Regions from separate parts of the Duganella sp. GW822-FHT06D06 genome, predicted to be linked through region 2. Evidence: predicted binding sites of a transcription regulator. Region 2 holds the regulator's gene; the other holds the start of a gene.

Region 1 (7,348 bases), on a different contig from region 2:
TGGCGGGCGTGGCTGCGGTGGCGGCGGACGCCGGCATGTTGGCGGCACGACCGGGCGCAGCGGCCGGGTTCTCGGCGGTTTCAGCCGCTGCAGCGGCGCCGCCGGCACCTGCCGCTCCCGCCGCGCGTGCTGCGGCTTGCACTGCGGCTTGCGCGGCGCCCGGCGCCGGCGCTGGCGCGCCCCCCGGCGTTCCTGCGGCCGCCGGCGTGCCCGGTTTGAGCTGGCCCGGCAATCCATCCGTTTCGGCCGGCAGTCCCGCTGCGGTGGCCGCGCCGGCGGTGGCCGGCTGGCCAGGCGTGGCGGCCCCGGCCGGCGGGCGGGGCGTGACCGGCGCCGCGGCCGGCGCGTCGTGCGAGGGCAGGGTGGGCGAGTACAGGCCGTCGCCGGCTTCGGCCGGTTCGCTGTAGACCAGCGTGGCCGCGCTGCCGGGGCTGTTATTGCCGAGCTGGAAAGTGGGGCGGGGTTGGGCGGTCAGCACGGTCAGCGGCACTTCGGCGCCGACCTGCACTTGCGGCGGCAGCATCATGCGCACCGCGTGGTCGGCCACCTTGACCAGGAAGCTGCCGTCGTTGAACTTGGACAGCACTTCGGCCGTGACCGACTGTCCGACCAGGCTTTGCAGCGCGCGCTGGAAAGCCGCCTGGCGGCCGTCGCCGACCGGCGCGACGGCGCCGACCTCGGCCGCCGGACCGACCGGCAGGATGGTGACCAAGGGCGGCAACATGGCGCGCCCCTGCTTTAGACGCTGCCGTAGGCGTTGATGACGCGCCGTTCAGTGCCGGTGGAGCTGATCAGTTTGGACAGTTGCGCCATCCACGGCATGGTCAGGTCGCGGATCTGGCGGTCGGCGTTGAGCATCTGGCGGATCAGGTCGATTTTGCGTTCGCGCTCGGCGCCCTGCATCGGCGGCGCCGGTTCCTGCGCGCGCAACGCCTGCACGTGGGCGGCGCAGCGCTGCTCCAGCAGCACCAGCTGGTCCCAGTCGCTGCTGGCGGCGGCCTGCACCATCTGTTCGGTCAGCTCGGCCATGGCGGCGTACACGGAAAGGATATCTTGGCTGGTCATCATGGATCAGGCGCTCGCGAGATTGGTGGGACGGATGCCGGTGGCGGCAGGGGTGTCGGCGATCGCATTCCAGGCGTCGCGCAACTCGGCCAGCAGGCGTTGCACTTCCTCCAGGATGGCTGGATCGTTGTTCAGGTTGGCCGTCAGCAGGCGCGCGCTCATGTATTCGTACAGCGCGTCCAGGCCCTCGGCGATTTCGCCGCCGGCTTTCTTGTCGAGCGCGGCGCGCAGGCCGCTGTCGATGATCATGATGGCCTTGGAGATCGATTTGCCTTTCTCGCCGATATCGCCGTTGCGCATGCCATTGAGCGCGCTGTTCAGCGCCACCATGGCGCCGTCGAACAGCATGACGATCAGCTTGTGAGGACTGGCGGCGACCACGCCGGTTTCCATGCCAACCTTGGCATAGGCGCTGACGCCAGTTTGTCGAGATCCAAACATACTCTGTCTCCTGTTAAAGCGTTCGCGGTTATTGCTTGGCAAGCGCCGCGAACTGTTGCGTCAAGAATGACGCGGTGGTATTCATGCTGGCGATCGAGGTGTCGAGCGCCGTGTATTGCGCGCGGTAGCGCGCTTCGATGTCGCCCAGGCGGGAGGCGAACGCGTCCTTCTGCTTGGCGACATCCTTGACCGAGTTGTTCAGACCGGTGGTGCGGCTGGTGATCGCGCCCTTGGCGCCCAGGTAGCCGGCCGCCAGCGCGTTGAGCTGGTAGGCGTAGCCCTGGGAGAAGCCGAAACTGCCGCGCGAGCCGGTGGTTTCACCGGTGATCGTCAGCTTCAGCCCGTCGACCGGCGCGCCGGGCGAACCGGTCAGGGTCTGGCCGCTGCCGCTGGCGGTGTAGCCGCCTATGGTGCCTGCCACGTCCAGGCCGTCGACCGAGGCGCCGGCGCCGAAGGCGGCCGCGACGTCGGTGCCGGTCGCGCTGGCAACATGGATGTTCGATTTGGCGCCGTAGCTGGTCGAAGCGAGCTTGAGCTTGCCGTCGTCGCCGATAGTGGCGCTGACGGTGGCGCCGGCGTTGGCAAATGCGCTGACGCCGTTGATCGACGATTGCAGTAGCGTGGCCAGTTGGCTGGGATTGTAGCTGCCGGCCGGCAGCGAAATGGTGGCGGTGTTGGCCAGCGTGGCCGGCTTGGTGTCGTTCAGCGTCACGGTCCAGGTGGTGTCGGTATCGATCACGGTTTCAGCCGGCAGCACGGCGGTGCCCTGCAGCGTCCCCTGGGTGGCCAGCTGGGTGATGTTGATCGCGTAGTCGCCGGCTTTGCTGTTGGTGCCGGAGCTGACGAACTTGACGTCCGGATCGCTGCCATGGCCGACCGCCGCGAACAGGCCGGCGATGTCGCTGAAGTTGTTGGTGACGGCTTTCTGCAGCTTGGCGTTGTCCAGGCTGAGCGTGCCGTCCTTCTGGAACGAGATGCCGATCTGCGACAGATTGGTCAGACTGGTGCCCTGCAGGCCGGTGATCGAGGTGCCCAGTTGACGGCGGATCGCGGCCTGCAGATTGCGCAGCGTGGTGTCGCCCAGCAACGGACCGCCGGTCTTGGTTTCCGGATCGTAGGCGCCCAGCTGTGCGATCTGGCCGCTCAAATCGTTGTAGGCCTTGACGAAGCCGTTGACCGAGGTGGTCAGCGAACCGCTGTCCTTGCTCACCGACAGCGACGAACTGCCGACCTTGAGGGCGTTGATGCTGATGCCGCTGATGGCGCCGCTGATGCCGGTGCTGGAACTGGTGACGGCGATGCCGTTGACGGTGGCCAGCGTGTCGGCCGCCGCCGCCTTCTGGCTCAGGTTCTGGACGCCGCCCGGGTCGTAGCCCAGCAGCGTCACCAGGTCCGCTTCCGGCGGATCGCCGCCGGAGCCGGAGAGCGTGATCTTCATGGTCGAACTGGCGCCGGTGGCGGACGAGGTCAGGATCAGGTGGTTCGGTTTGGCGCTGGTGCCGGTGGCGCCGTCCGAGACGATGCTGGCGGTGACGCCGAAGTTGCCCTTGTTGATCGCCGCCATGATGCCCTGCAGCGTATTGTTCGAGCTGTCGATGACGATGTTGCCGCTGGTGCGGCTGGAGTCGGCCGCGAAGCTGGCGCCGAGATAAGCGCCGCCGACGCCGGCGGTGAAGCCGGCCTTGGCGGGATCGGTGCCGCCGACGGTGATCGGGCTGCCATCCGCAGACACCAGCGTAATCGAGCCCACGGCCGTGGTGCTGGAACCGACGTTGGCCGTGCCGCCGTTGCCAATGCCGCCGGTAACGCTGCCGTCGACCGCTTCGGCGATGGCGATGTTGCTGCCGTCGGCGTTGAGAAATTGCAGGTCGCCGCCGGCGGCCGTGCCTTGGACGGTGATGTTGGCGTCGGCCAGCGCGCGCCCAACGGCGGTGCTGGGCGCCAGGGCGGCGTCGAGCGCGGCGGCGGTAACGCCGGCGCCGGCCGCCACGCCGGACGCCTGGGCGGCGATTTCCACGCCGCCGACCGTCAGTTTGTAGGTGCCGCCGCCGCTGGTGTCGACCGCGCCGAAGCTGGAAACGCCGGCGGCGCCGAACAGGGTGGCGTTGGTGGCCGTGGCGGAGGCCTTGGCCGAGACGCCAGTGGTGGTGCTCTTGGCGTTGATGGCGTCAGCCAGCAGGCGCGCGCTGCGGGTGGTGCCGTCGGTGGCGATCGCGGTGTTGTTGATGCTGAGCGAACCCGGCGACAGGCCACCGCTGGACAGGCTGGCGCCGAGCTGGGTGCCGGCGATGCCGAAGGTGCCGCCGCTGGCGGTGCCGAGCGAAAAATTGATGGTGGTCTTGCCGCCCAGGCCGATGGCGGCCGTGGTGCTCTTGTAGCCGGTCGAGGCCAGCGTCTGCGCCTGCGCGATCTGGCTGATGTTGACGCGGTAGTTGCCCGGCTGCGCGGTGCTGCTGGCGGTGGCGGTCATCACCGTGGTGTCGCTGGGCGAGCTGACCAGGGTCTGGAAGCTGGAGACCGAGGTCAGGCCGGCCAGCGCGCTCTGGAACGAGCCCAGCGCGCCGGACAAATTGCCGAACGCGGACACCTTCGCCAGATAGCTGGCCGACTTCTTGTCGTAATCGGCCAGCGGCGCGGATTCGACCGCCATCAGCTTGCTGACGATGGAGTCGACCGGGATGTTCGAGCCGATGCCTGGTGAAGAGATACCCACGTTGCGCTCCTAAGTAAAGCAATAATATAAGACAATATCGGCAGAATCAAACCGGACTTGAGAGGGGAGAATACCTGCCAGTTCAGGCAAAGCTGAAAAAACGGGCAGCGCTCGGCGGCGCAGGGCGTGGCGGGGCGGCGCTATGGCTCCGCAACGGGCGTGGCCCGTCAGATTCGCGGTGGCGGCAATCCTGCTGGCAGGATGCCATGAAGACAGAAAAAGCGGCGCGCGCGAGCGCGGCCGCTTCAGGCGGTTTGCTGGATCAGCAAGCCGGAGGCGCCGGATTTCGATTCCAGCGATTTGGCGATTTCCAGCGCTTCGGGCGAGGGAATCTGGCGCAGCACTTCCTTGGTGGTCTGGTCGATCACTTTGACCACGGTACGCTTGGTGTCGGTATCGACCGAGAACTCCAGGCCCTGCGACTTGGCTTGCGCCGACTTGTTCAGCTGCGATACGGCCTGGTTGACCTGGTCCAGCGTCGGCACGTTGGCCGGGGCCTTGACGGCGGCCGCGGTGTCGACCGCGGTGGCCGGCGCGCGTGTTGCGCCGTGGGCGGCGACCTCGCCGCCGGCGGAGTTGGCCGGGCGGTCTACTGGGCGGGCCTGGGAGGCCGAGCCGATGGTATCGATAGTCATGATGCTTCCTTTGTGAAAAATCCCCGGTTGAATAAATCAACCGGGGAACCTAGTCAGAGTGCGGCTCGTCCGCCGACCCTTCCCCGGATTTTAGCCACGCAGCAGGGACAGCACGCCGTTCGGCAGCGAGTTGGCCTGGGCCAGGATGGCGGTACCAGCTTGTTGCAGGATCTGGCCGCGGGTCAGGTTGGCCGTTTCCGACGCGAAGTCGGTATCTTGAATCCGGCTACGCGAAGCGGACAAGTTCTCCGTTGTCGTGTTCAGGTTCGAGATGGTCGAAGCGAAACGGTTCTGGATCGCACCCAGGGATGCGCGGTTGCTGTTGATCGCGTTCAGGGCCGAATCGATGGTCTTCAGCGCGGCATTCGAGCCGGCGACGGTGCTCACGTCCAGCTTGGCGACCGATTGCAGGCCGCTGGACACAGTGGCTGCTACCAGCGTCGTGCCGGTGCTGCTTGCCGAGAAGCCGCTATCCGACGAGAAGTCCAGATGTCCACCGACAGTAACCGAGGCGCCGGTACCAGCGGTGATGACCGGGGTGGCACCGCTGTTGTCCACGGTGTCGGCGGTGCCGCCGGCGCCGATGGCGATCGCGGTGGCCAGCGTGGCTGCCGTCGAACCGGAAGCTGGCTTGTCCGCGCCACGGATCGTGGCGGCGGCGGCGCCGTTTTGCAGTGCGTCGTTGGCGGCCAGGGCGCCGTTGGTATTTTGCAGGCTGATGTCGTCACCGGCGCTGTTGGTCAACAGAATTTCTTTGGCGGTGCCGGCGGCGTTGGTCTTGATGGTGGCGCTGATATTGGTCGTGCCGGTCTGAGCATTGATTGCCTGAGCCAGCGAGGACAGGTCGCCGCCCTTGACCTGGGCAGCGATCGTGACGGCTTTCGATTCCTTGTCATTGGCGATCGAGTTGGCGCCTCGCAAGGTGAACTGGACCGAGCCGTCACCGATATTCTCCAGCGTGGCGTTGGTGGTTGCGGACGCCGTGACGCCGCTGCTGCTGCTCTGGCTGTTGATGTTGGCGGCGATGACTTTGGCGCTGTCATTGGCCTTGACGTTGACGTTGGTGGTTACGCCGGCACCCGAATTGAAGGTCAGCGTTTCGGCGGCGGCCACGTTGTTTTTGTTGCCGGCGATGGCTTCCGAGATGACGGTGCCGCCGTAGGCCGAGCTCGCGGTGTTGTTGCCGATATCGGTGGCGCGAGCGCTTTGCACGCCGACATTGATGGTCTGGCCGGAGTTGGCGCCGACCTGGAACTGGGCCGAGGTCAGCGAACCGTCCAGCACGTTCTGGCCGTTGAACTGGGTGGTGTTGGCCACGCGGTCCAGTTCGTTCGACAGGGCTGCGACCTCGCCCTGGATCGACTTGCGGTCGGAATCCGAGTTGGTGCCGTTGGCGGACTGGACTGCCAGTTCGCGGATACGTTGCAGCAGATCGCCTGCCGTGCTCAAGCCACCCTCGGCCGTTTGCGCCAGCGAGATGCCGTCGTTGGCGTTGCGTGCTGCCTGGGTATTGCCGCGAATTTGCGAGGAGAAGCGCTCGGAAATCGCCAGGCCGGCGGCGTCGTCTTTTGCGCTGTTGATGCGCAAACCGGAAGACAGGCGTTGCAGGGAAGTCGACAGCGAGGCTTGCGACGTGGTCAGGTTACGTTGCGAATTCAGCGATGCAATATTTGTGTTAATGACTTGTGCCATGATGTTTCTCCAGACTGATACTTCGATTCGGCAATATGCTCAGTTCCCATTGGTCTGCCTCCACGTTCCGAGACATTCAAACCGCTGTTGTTACTGGTAACGGTTGCCCAGTGGGAAAATTAAGGGCTGGAAAGGAGGGATTTTTTCTCTGGCGGGCCTAAAGTTCAACACCCATACCCGTTTAAACGACAGCAATGCCGGAATCTTTAGGGCAAAAATAATTATTTTTCACCCTTGTTTTTGGGCAAAAAAAAGCCCGGCAAGGGCCGGGCCGGGCGCCAACTGATACAGGCAGCGGCTTATTCGGCCACCACCACCCGGTTCTTGCCGGTCTGCTTGGCGGTGTACATGGCCTTGTCGGCGCGCTTGACCAGCTCGGTCTGCTCCTCGTTGGGACGGCGCAGCGCCACCCCGGCCGAGAAGGTGATCAGCACTTTCTCGTTATCGTGCAGGAAGAAGTGCTTGGTCAGCTCGCGCTGCAGGCGGGTCATGGTGCTGGCCGCCGCCTCGACCGAGGTCTCCGGCATCAGGATCAGGAATTCCTCGCCGCCGAAGCGGGCGATCACGTCCATCGAGCGCAAGGTGTCCTTGACGATCTTGACCAGGTGCTTCAGCGCGGCGTCGCCGGCGATGTGGCCGTAGGTGTCGTTGAGCTTCTTGAAGTCGTCGAGGTCGAGGATGGCGATGCACAGCGGCGTGCCGCGGCGGTCGGCGCGCGCGGTCTCGCGCTCGAACACGTCGTCCAGGCCGCGGCGGTTGAGGCTGCCGGTCAGCTGGTCTTCGCGCACCAGCTCGCTCAAAT
Region 2 (7,348 bases):
GTTCTTCAGCTGCGTGACCAGCAGCTTCATGAACTTGTCCTGGTCCGCGCCGATGTCGTTGGAGGTGCTGCTGGTGTTGCTCGTGTTGCCGGTGGTGTTGAGCGCGGCCGTCTTGGGCGTGTCGGTCACTGTGCTGATAGTCATGATTGCCTCTGGTGGATTACTGGCCGATGGTCAGGGTTTTGAGCAGCAGCGTCTTGGCCGCGTTCATGGTCTCGACGTTGGTCTGGTAGGAGCGCGAGGCCGACAGCATGTTGACCATCTCGTCCACCACGTTCACGTTGGGCATGGTCACATAGCCCTTGTCGTCCGCCATCGGATGCTTGGGGTCGTACATCTGCTTCATCGGCGACTGGTCTTCCACCACCTGCTTGACCCGCACCCCGGTCGCGGCGCCGCCGGCGGTCGGCGTGGTCGCTTCGAACACCACCTGGCGCGCGCGGTAGGCCTCGCCGCTGGCGCTGGTGGCGCTGTCGGCATTGGCCAGGTTGGAGGCCACCACGTTGAGCCGCTGCGCCTGGGCGCTCATGGCCGAACCTGAAACATTGAAAATATTAAACAGCGACATGATCAGTTACCTCCCTGTATCGCCGCCATCATGTGCTTGATCTGGGCGTTGATTGCGGTGATGCCGGCCTCGTAGCGGATGGCGTTGTCGGCGAACTGGTTGCGTTCGACGTCCATGTCGACCGTGTTGCCGTCGACCGCGCCCTGCACCACGCCGCGGTACAGCAGCGGCGTGCCGTCCGCCATCGTGGTGCCGTCTGGCGGAGGGTTGGGGTAATGCTTGCCGGCGGTGGTCTTGAGCGTGGCGTTGGCGCTAGGGCTGGCCTTGTCCAGCGCGGCCTGCATGGCGCTGGAGAAGTCGATGTCGCGTGCCTTGTAATTGGGCGTATCGCCGTTGGCGATATTCGAGGCGAGCACGCTCTGCCGCTGGGAGCGCAGCCCCAGCGCGGCTTCGTTGAAGCGCAGATAATCGTCGAGTTTCCCAACCATGACAGCTCCCTATGGACGTACTTGTTATGACAGGATCGATGATACGGAGTTGCCCCCGGTAACCATCGAGCGATAAGAAAGCGCTTTTCGGTCCTATTCAAGGCTTCAAGTCCAGACCGCCAGACTATGATGGCAGTATTGAAGAGGACTCCCACACCATGAAACGACTGCTCATCACCGCCGCCCTGCTGGCCCTGCTGCCGGCGGCTCAGGCTCAGCAAGCCGCGCCCCTGCGCCAGGACGCGGCCGCGCTCAAGCGCAGCGTCGAACAGTTCCTGCAAGTACAAAGCGGCGGCCTGCCCGGCCAGGTCACGGTCGCGGTCGGCGCCGTCGATCCGCGCATGAACCTGGCCGCCTGCGCCGATCCGCAAGCCTTCTTCATGCCCGGCGCGCGCGCCTGGGGCAAGACCACGGTCGGCGTGCGCTGCGTGGCGCCGGCCGCCTGGACGATCTATATCCAGGCCACGGTCACCGTGGTCGGCGACTACATCGCCAGCGCCGCGCCGCTGGCCCAGGGCCAGGCGATCGAGGCCGGCCAGCTGGTGACCCTGAAGGGCGATCTGACAAGCTTGCCGGCCGGGATAGCCACCGACATCGGCCAGGTGATCGGCCGCAGCACCAATATCTCGCTGCCGCCGGGCACGCCGCTGCGCCTCGATACGCTGCGCAGCAAGCCGGTGGTGCAGTCCGGCCAGCTGGTGCGGCTGGTTTCCAGCGGCAACGGTTTCAGCGTGTCGGCCGAGGCGCGCGCCATGAGCACGGCGGGCGACGGCCAGGTGGTCCAGGTGAAAACTTCCGGTGGGCAACAAATTACGGGAATCGCCAAGGCAGGCGGGCTGGTGGAGGTGGCGTTTTGATCGAACGCCACGGGTCTTGAGGCACGGCAACGCTAAAGTTTTGGCGTCAGCCGCCGTTACATACTCAGATCCCGGAGTTTCGTACTCCTACCAGAGAAGGATAGCGCTGTGAAAATTAACGATACATTGAAGAGCACGACCGGCTTGCCGGCGTCGACCCCGGCTTCCACCTCGACTGCGCGCGGCGCGGACAAGGCGGCGGCCCCGGCGACCCCGGCGACGTCCGACAACGTGCGCCTGTCGCCGCAAGGCCAGGCATTGGCGGCCAGTGCGGCCGGCGGCGGCAGCGCGGTGTTCGACACCAAAAAAGTCGAGCGCATCAAGCTGGCCATTGCCGACGGCCAGTTCCAGGTCAACTCGGAAAAAGTAGCGGATGGCTTGCTCGATACAGTCAAGGATCTGCTGCACTCTCGCAAACGATAGGTCTACCATGTCAACCGCTACCCCGCTGAACAGCCTGCGCGAAGAAGAACACATCATGACGACCCTGCTGGGCGTCTTGAAGCAGGAGCAGCAACATCTGGTGGCGGCGGAAATCGACGGCCTGACGGCGGTCACCACCAAGAAATCGGCACTGGTCACGCAGATGACCCTGTTGTCGGCCCAGCGCCACCGCGCCCTGGGCAAGGCCGGCTACCCGGCCGAGGAAGCCGGCATGGATGCCTGGGTTGCCGCCAGCGGCGCCGACGCCGCCGAAGCGAGCGCCCTCTGGCAAGCGCTGCTGCAACATTCCCGCGAAGCCAAGGAACTGAACCGCATCAACGGCATGCTGATCAACAAGCAGATGAACCACACGCAAGGCGCGCTGCAAGCGCTGCGTCCGCAATCGGCGGGCGCGGACAACTTCTACGGCCCTGGCGGCCTGTCCACCTCCCTGCCCCGCAGCCGCGGCTTCCTGGCCGGCTGAGCCGAATTTACCGTTGACTGCTTATTGAGCCGGCGCCGGCGTCGGCACTTCCGTTACCGTATCCGGTATCCCGGACAGGATCGTGACCGCCACCCGGCGATTGCGCGCGCGGCCGATCGTGTTGTCGTTCGGCGCCACCGGCACGTTGGCGCTGAAGCCGACCGCGGTCAGCCGCTCCGGCGCCACGCCGGCGTCGATGAACAGCCGCACCACGCTGCTGGCGCGCACCGCCGACAGTTCCCAGTTGGACGGGAACAGCGTGTTGCGGATCGGCTGGTTGTCGGTGTGCCCTTCGACCTGCACCTTGTGCTCGTCGTTCTTCAGCAGGCCGGCGACGGCCCGCAGCGCCTCGGTCGATTCGTTGGTCAGGCGCGCCTCGCCCGGATCGAACAGCACCGAGGCGTTGATCTCGACGCTGACGCCGCGGCTGTTCTGCGTGACCCGCACCTTGCCCTCCTTGACCAGCGGCGCCAAGGTGGACAACAAGTCCTGCGCCAGCTTGGTCATCTGGGTCTTTTCCTTGCGCAGCAGTTCGGCGTGGCGCCGCAGATTGGGATTGGGGATCGGCAGGTTGGGTACTTCGGTGTTGACCGGCCTGGCCGAACCGGCGCCGCCGAAGGCGTCGCCCAGGGCCACCGACAACACCTTGTAGCGGCCGATATTGACCACCGAAATCGCGTACATGACGACGAAGAAGGCGAACAGCAGCGTGATGAAGTCGGCGTAGGAGATCAGCCAGCGCTCGTGGTTCTCCGGTTCGTCGTCGAACTTCCTGCGGGCGCGCCGGTTCTGCATGTCAGTGTTCCCGCAGCAGCGTGGCGATGCGCTCGTCGATGACGCGCGTGTGGTCGCCGGTGGCGATGTCGTAGAACACGGCGGCGGCGATTTCCTGCTGGTGCACCGCCTGCGTGACGATGGCCTTGAGCTTGTTGGCGATCGGGTAGAAGAACAGGTTGGCCAGGCCGACGCCGTAGATGGTCGACACGAAGGCCACCGCGATGCCGGAACCCAGCTTGCTGGGGTCGGACAGGTTTTCCATCACGTGGATCAGGCCCAGCACCGCGCCCAGGATGCCGATGGTGGGCGAATAGCCGGCCGCCGATTCCCAGATGCGCACCGCCTGGCGTTCTTCCGTTTCGTAGGCGGTGATTTCGGTGTCGAGGATCTGGCGCAGCTTGTCGGGGTTGATGCCGTCGACGATCAGGCGCAGGCCCTTGGTGTTGAACTTGTCCTTGGAGGCGAGCATATAGCGCTCCAGCGACAGCAGGCCGTCGCGCCGCGCCGCCAGGTTCCAGGCGTTGATGTCGCGCGCCAGCACCACGCGGGTGTCGGCCGGCGGCGCGAACACCAGGCGCAGCATGCGCACGCCGCGCATGAAGGTCTTGAAGCGGGTCTGCAACATCACCGCGCCGAAGGTGCCGATGACGACGATCGCGAACGCGGCCGGTTGCAGCAGCGACGCCAGCTTGCCGCCTTCGAGCGTCTGGCCGACGATGATGCCGGCCAGCGCCAGCAGCACCCCGGCTACGCTGGCCCAGTCCAAGACCGCTCCCGAAGTGAGGCGCGCAGACGCGCCACGGCCTGCGTATGCAGCTGCGATACGCGCGATTCCGATACGCCCATCACGGCGCCGATTTCTTTCAAGTTGAGCTCCTCTTCGTAGTACAGCCCCATCAGGATCTTTTCGCGCGGCGGCAGCGCGTCGATGGCGTCGATCACGGCCTGGCGGAAGTCGCCGTCCAGCAGCGAGCGCAGCGGGTCGCTCTCCTCGTCCGAGCAGTAACGGTCGAGGAAGCTGTCGTTGCCGTCGTCGTCGTGAAAATCTTCGTAGTACACCAGCTGGTGGCCGCCGCCGTCGGACAGCATATCCTGGTAGTCGGACAGCGACAGCTTGAGCATCTTGGCCACTTCCGACTCGGTCGGCGGATGGCCCAGGCGCTGTTGCAGCGTGCTCATCGCGGTTTCGATCTTGCGCATGTTCTGGCGCATCGAGCGCGGCAGCCAGTCGCTGTTGCGCAGCTCGTCGAGCATGGCGCCGCGGATGCGCAACACGGCGTAGGTTTCGAACTGGGCGCCATGGGTGTCCTCGTAACGGCTGATGGCGTCGAGCAGGCCGATCATCCCGGCTTGCACCAGATCGTCGACTTCGACGCTGGGCGGCAGTTTCGCCTTCATGTGGTGGGCCAAGCGCTTCACCAACGGCATGTGCTCCGTCAGCAAAGAATTCTTGTCCACTTTCCCTTTGACCGTGTACATAGCCGTTTATTATTGATTAAGCGCTAAAATTATGATGCTCCCTTAACGGAAAGATGGCGAGCCGGCCAGCGCGAAGCGCCCCGCCAGTTGACGAAACGCGACCGAAGCCCCGGCCAGCGGAAACGCATCGACCACCGCACGCCCCAAGCGTGCCGCGCGTTGCAGGTATTCATCCGCCGGCACCGATCCCATCGAAACGAGGTTCACCGCCAGGTATCGGCTTGCTGCCTGTGCCATATTATCGTATACCACCTTTGCTTCCGATTCGGAAGCCCCGGTGACCAGAATTCCAAACGGCCGGCGACCCAGCTCCTGGTTCAGGCGCTTGATCATACTGTATGCGGCCTTGATCGAGGTAGCGCTATTCGATACCTGCACCACGATTTCCGAGCTGGCCATGACCGGCACCGGGAAGGCCACGCCGTCGAACTCGCCGTCGACGATGACGATGCCGGTCTGCTTGGCCAGCACGTCGAAGGCCTTGGCCAGGCGGCGCGTCTCGTCCGGGCCGCTGCGCGCCACGCCGCGTGTCATCGACGCCACAGCGAAGCCTTGCGGCACCTGGTGGATCACCTGGTTCAGCGCGCATTCCTGGCGCGCCACGTCCAGCAGGCTGGCGCCGCCGTCCACGCCGAGGCGCGTGGCCACGCCGTGGGCGCTGGCGCAGGCGTCGACCAGCAGCACGTCGTTGCCGGCACGGGCCAGCGAGGCGCCCAGGTTGACCAGCATGGCGCCCTTGTCGTCCTGCGGCGAGGCCGACAGGAAGGTGACGATGCGGGGCTTGGGCCCCGCCAGCATGCGGCGCAGTCCCTCCGCCTGGTCGAAATCGAAATTAGCCAAGGTGCACCTCGCGCATTGCTTGCTGGTTCTGGCCGTTGCTCATCAGCAGAGGCAGTTCGGCGTCCAGGTATTGGGTGTTGACGACATCGCGTTTCAATTTGAAAGCGCGGTCGATCAGGTAGGCCGGATCGGCCAGGTGCAGGTCTTCCGGCACGCGCTGGCCGTTCGAGACGTAGAACAGATTCAGTTTCTGGCGGATCACCACGTCGAGCACGTTGCCGATCGCGGCCGCTTCGTCCAGCTTGGTCATGATGCAGCCGGCCAGGCCGCTGCCCTGATAGGCGCGCACCACTTCGTTCAGGGTTTCCTGGGTGGCCGTGGCGTTCAGGCACAGCAGGCGCTTGACGTCGGCGCCGGCGCCTTGCAGCATAGCCACCTGTTCGGTGACCATCTGGTCGCGCTGGCTGACGCCGACCGTGTCGATCAGCACCGTGTGCTTGTTCTTCAATTCCTTCAGGGCGATGCGCAGGTCGGCTTCGTCCTTCACCGAGTGCACCATCACGCCGAGGATCTTGCCGTAGATGCGCAGCTGCTCGTGGGCGCCGATACGGTAGGCGTCGGTGGTGATCAGGGCCAGCTTGTCCGGGCCGTGGCGCATCACGCAGCGCGCGGCCAGCTTGGCGGTGCTGGTGGTCTTGCCGACGCCGGTCGGGCCGACCAGCGCGAACACGCCGCCCTGCTCGATCAGCGCGTCTTCGTTGGCCATGGTTTGCAGGTTGCGGGTCAGGACGTTCTTGATCCAGCGCAGGCTGTCGGCGGCGTCGCGGTTGGCCGGCAGTTTTTCGATCAGGTAGCGCGCCAGGCTGGCCGAGAAGCCGGCCGCCAGCATCTCGCGCAGCACGGCGGCTTTCTGCGGCTCGCGCGCCTGGGTGGTGCCCCAGGAAATTTCGGCCAGCTGGGTTTCCATCATGCCGCGCATGGCGCGGATTTCGCTCATCATGCCCTGCATTTCGGCGGCGGCGTTCTGCTTGGCGCTGGCGACGGCGGCGCTGACCATGGCGGCGATCTGGCCGACGTCCAGCGCGGCCTGGGCCGGCGCCGGCGCCGGCGCGGCGGCCGCGGCCTTGGTGACGCTGGCGAACGACGAGGCGGACGCCACCACGCGGCGCACCGGTTGCGCTGGCAGGGCGGCCGGCGCCGGGGCCGGGCTATGGGAGGCGAAGCGCGGCTCCAGACGCTGCTCGACGCGGCCTGCCGGCGCGGCGGTGCCCAGGTCGAGCGACGGCGCCGGTTCGGCCATCGGCGAGTGCGGCGCCGGCATGGCCAGCGAGGCGGCATCGTCGTTGGCGAGGGCGAGGATCTCAACGCCGCCATCGGCCTGGCGGTTGGACAGGATCACGGCGTCGGGGCCGAGCGATTCGCGCACTTTGCGCAGCGCCTCGCGGGAAGTCGGTGCGGTAAATTTTTTGACGTTCATGGCCGGCTCTCAGAAATCTAAGTCAAGCAGTGCGTCTTCCGGATGAGACGCCTTTACTCTGACAGTGCCATTATT

Evidence for each region. The regulator FliA, encoded in region 2, starts transcription of late flagellar genes. The targets are predictions, from matches to a motif close to CTAAAGTTTNNNNNNNNNNNGCCGNTA.
Region 1: a site for FliA is predicted at 4,255-4,281, ahead of fliD (flagellar filament capping protein FliD). Genes of this name have one in related genera too.

Annotation. Positions count from the first base shown of each region.
Region 1 is NZ_JBXALQ010000033.1:11,164-18,511, forward strand. It holds gene fliK (flagellar hook-length control protein FliK) at 1-724, opposite strand, end outside; gene AC1RMD_RS30520 (flagellar protein FliT) at 739-1,068, opposite strand; gene fliS (flagellar export chaperone FliS) at 1,072-1,506, opposite strand; gene fliD (flagellar filament capping protein FliD) at 1,535-4,219, opposite strand; gene AC1RMD_RS30535 (flagellar protein FlaG) at 4,465-4,854, opposite strand; gene AC1RMD_RS30540 (flagellin N-terminal helical domain-containing protein) at 4,945-6,546, opposite strand; gene AC1RMD_RS30545 (GGDEF domain-containing protein) at 6,846-7,348, opposite strand, start outside.
Region 2 is NZ_JBXALQ010000012.1:184,993-192,340, reverse strand. It holds gene AC1RMD_RS21570 (flagellar hook assembly protein FlgD) at 1-144, opposite strand, end outside; gene flgC (flagellar basal body rod protein FlgC) at 161-568, opposite strand; gene flgB (flagellar basal body rod protein FlgB) at 571-996, opposite strand; gene flgA (flagellar basal body P-ring formation chaperone FlgA) at 1,155-1,853, shown strand; gene flgM (flagellar biosynthesis anti-sigma factor FlgM) at 1,962-2,276, shown strand; gene AC1RMD_RS21545 (flagella synthesis protein FlgN) at 2,284-2,760, shown strand; gene motD (flagellar motor protein MotD) at 2,782-3,555, opposite strand; gene AC1RMD_RS21535 (flagellar motor protein) at 3,557-4,303, opposite strand; gene AC1RMD_RS21530 (RNA polymerase sigma factor FliA) at 4,285-5,016, opposite strand; gene AC1RMD_RS21525 (MinD/ParA family ATP-binding protein) at 5,059-5,856, opposite strand; gene flhF (flagellar biosynthesis GTPase FlhF) at 5,849-7,273, opposite strand.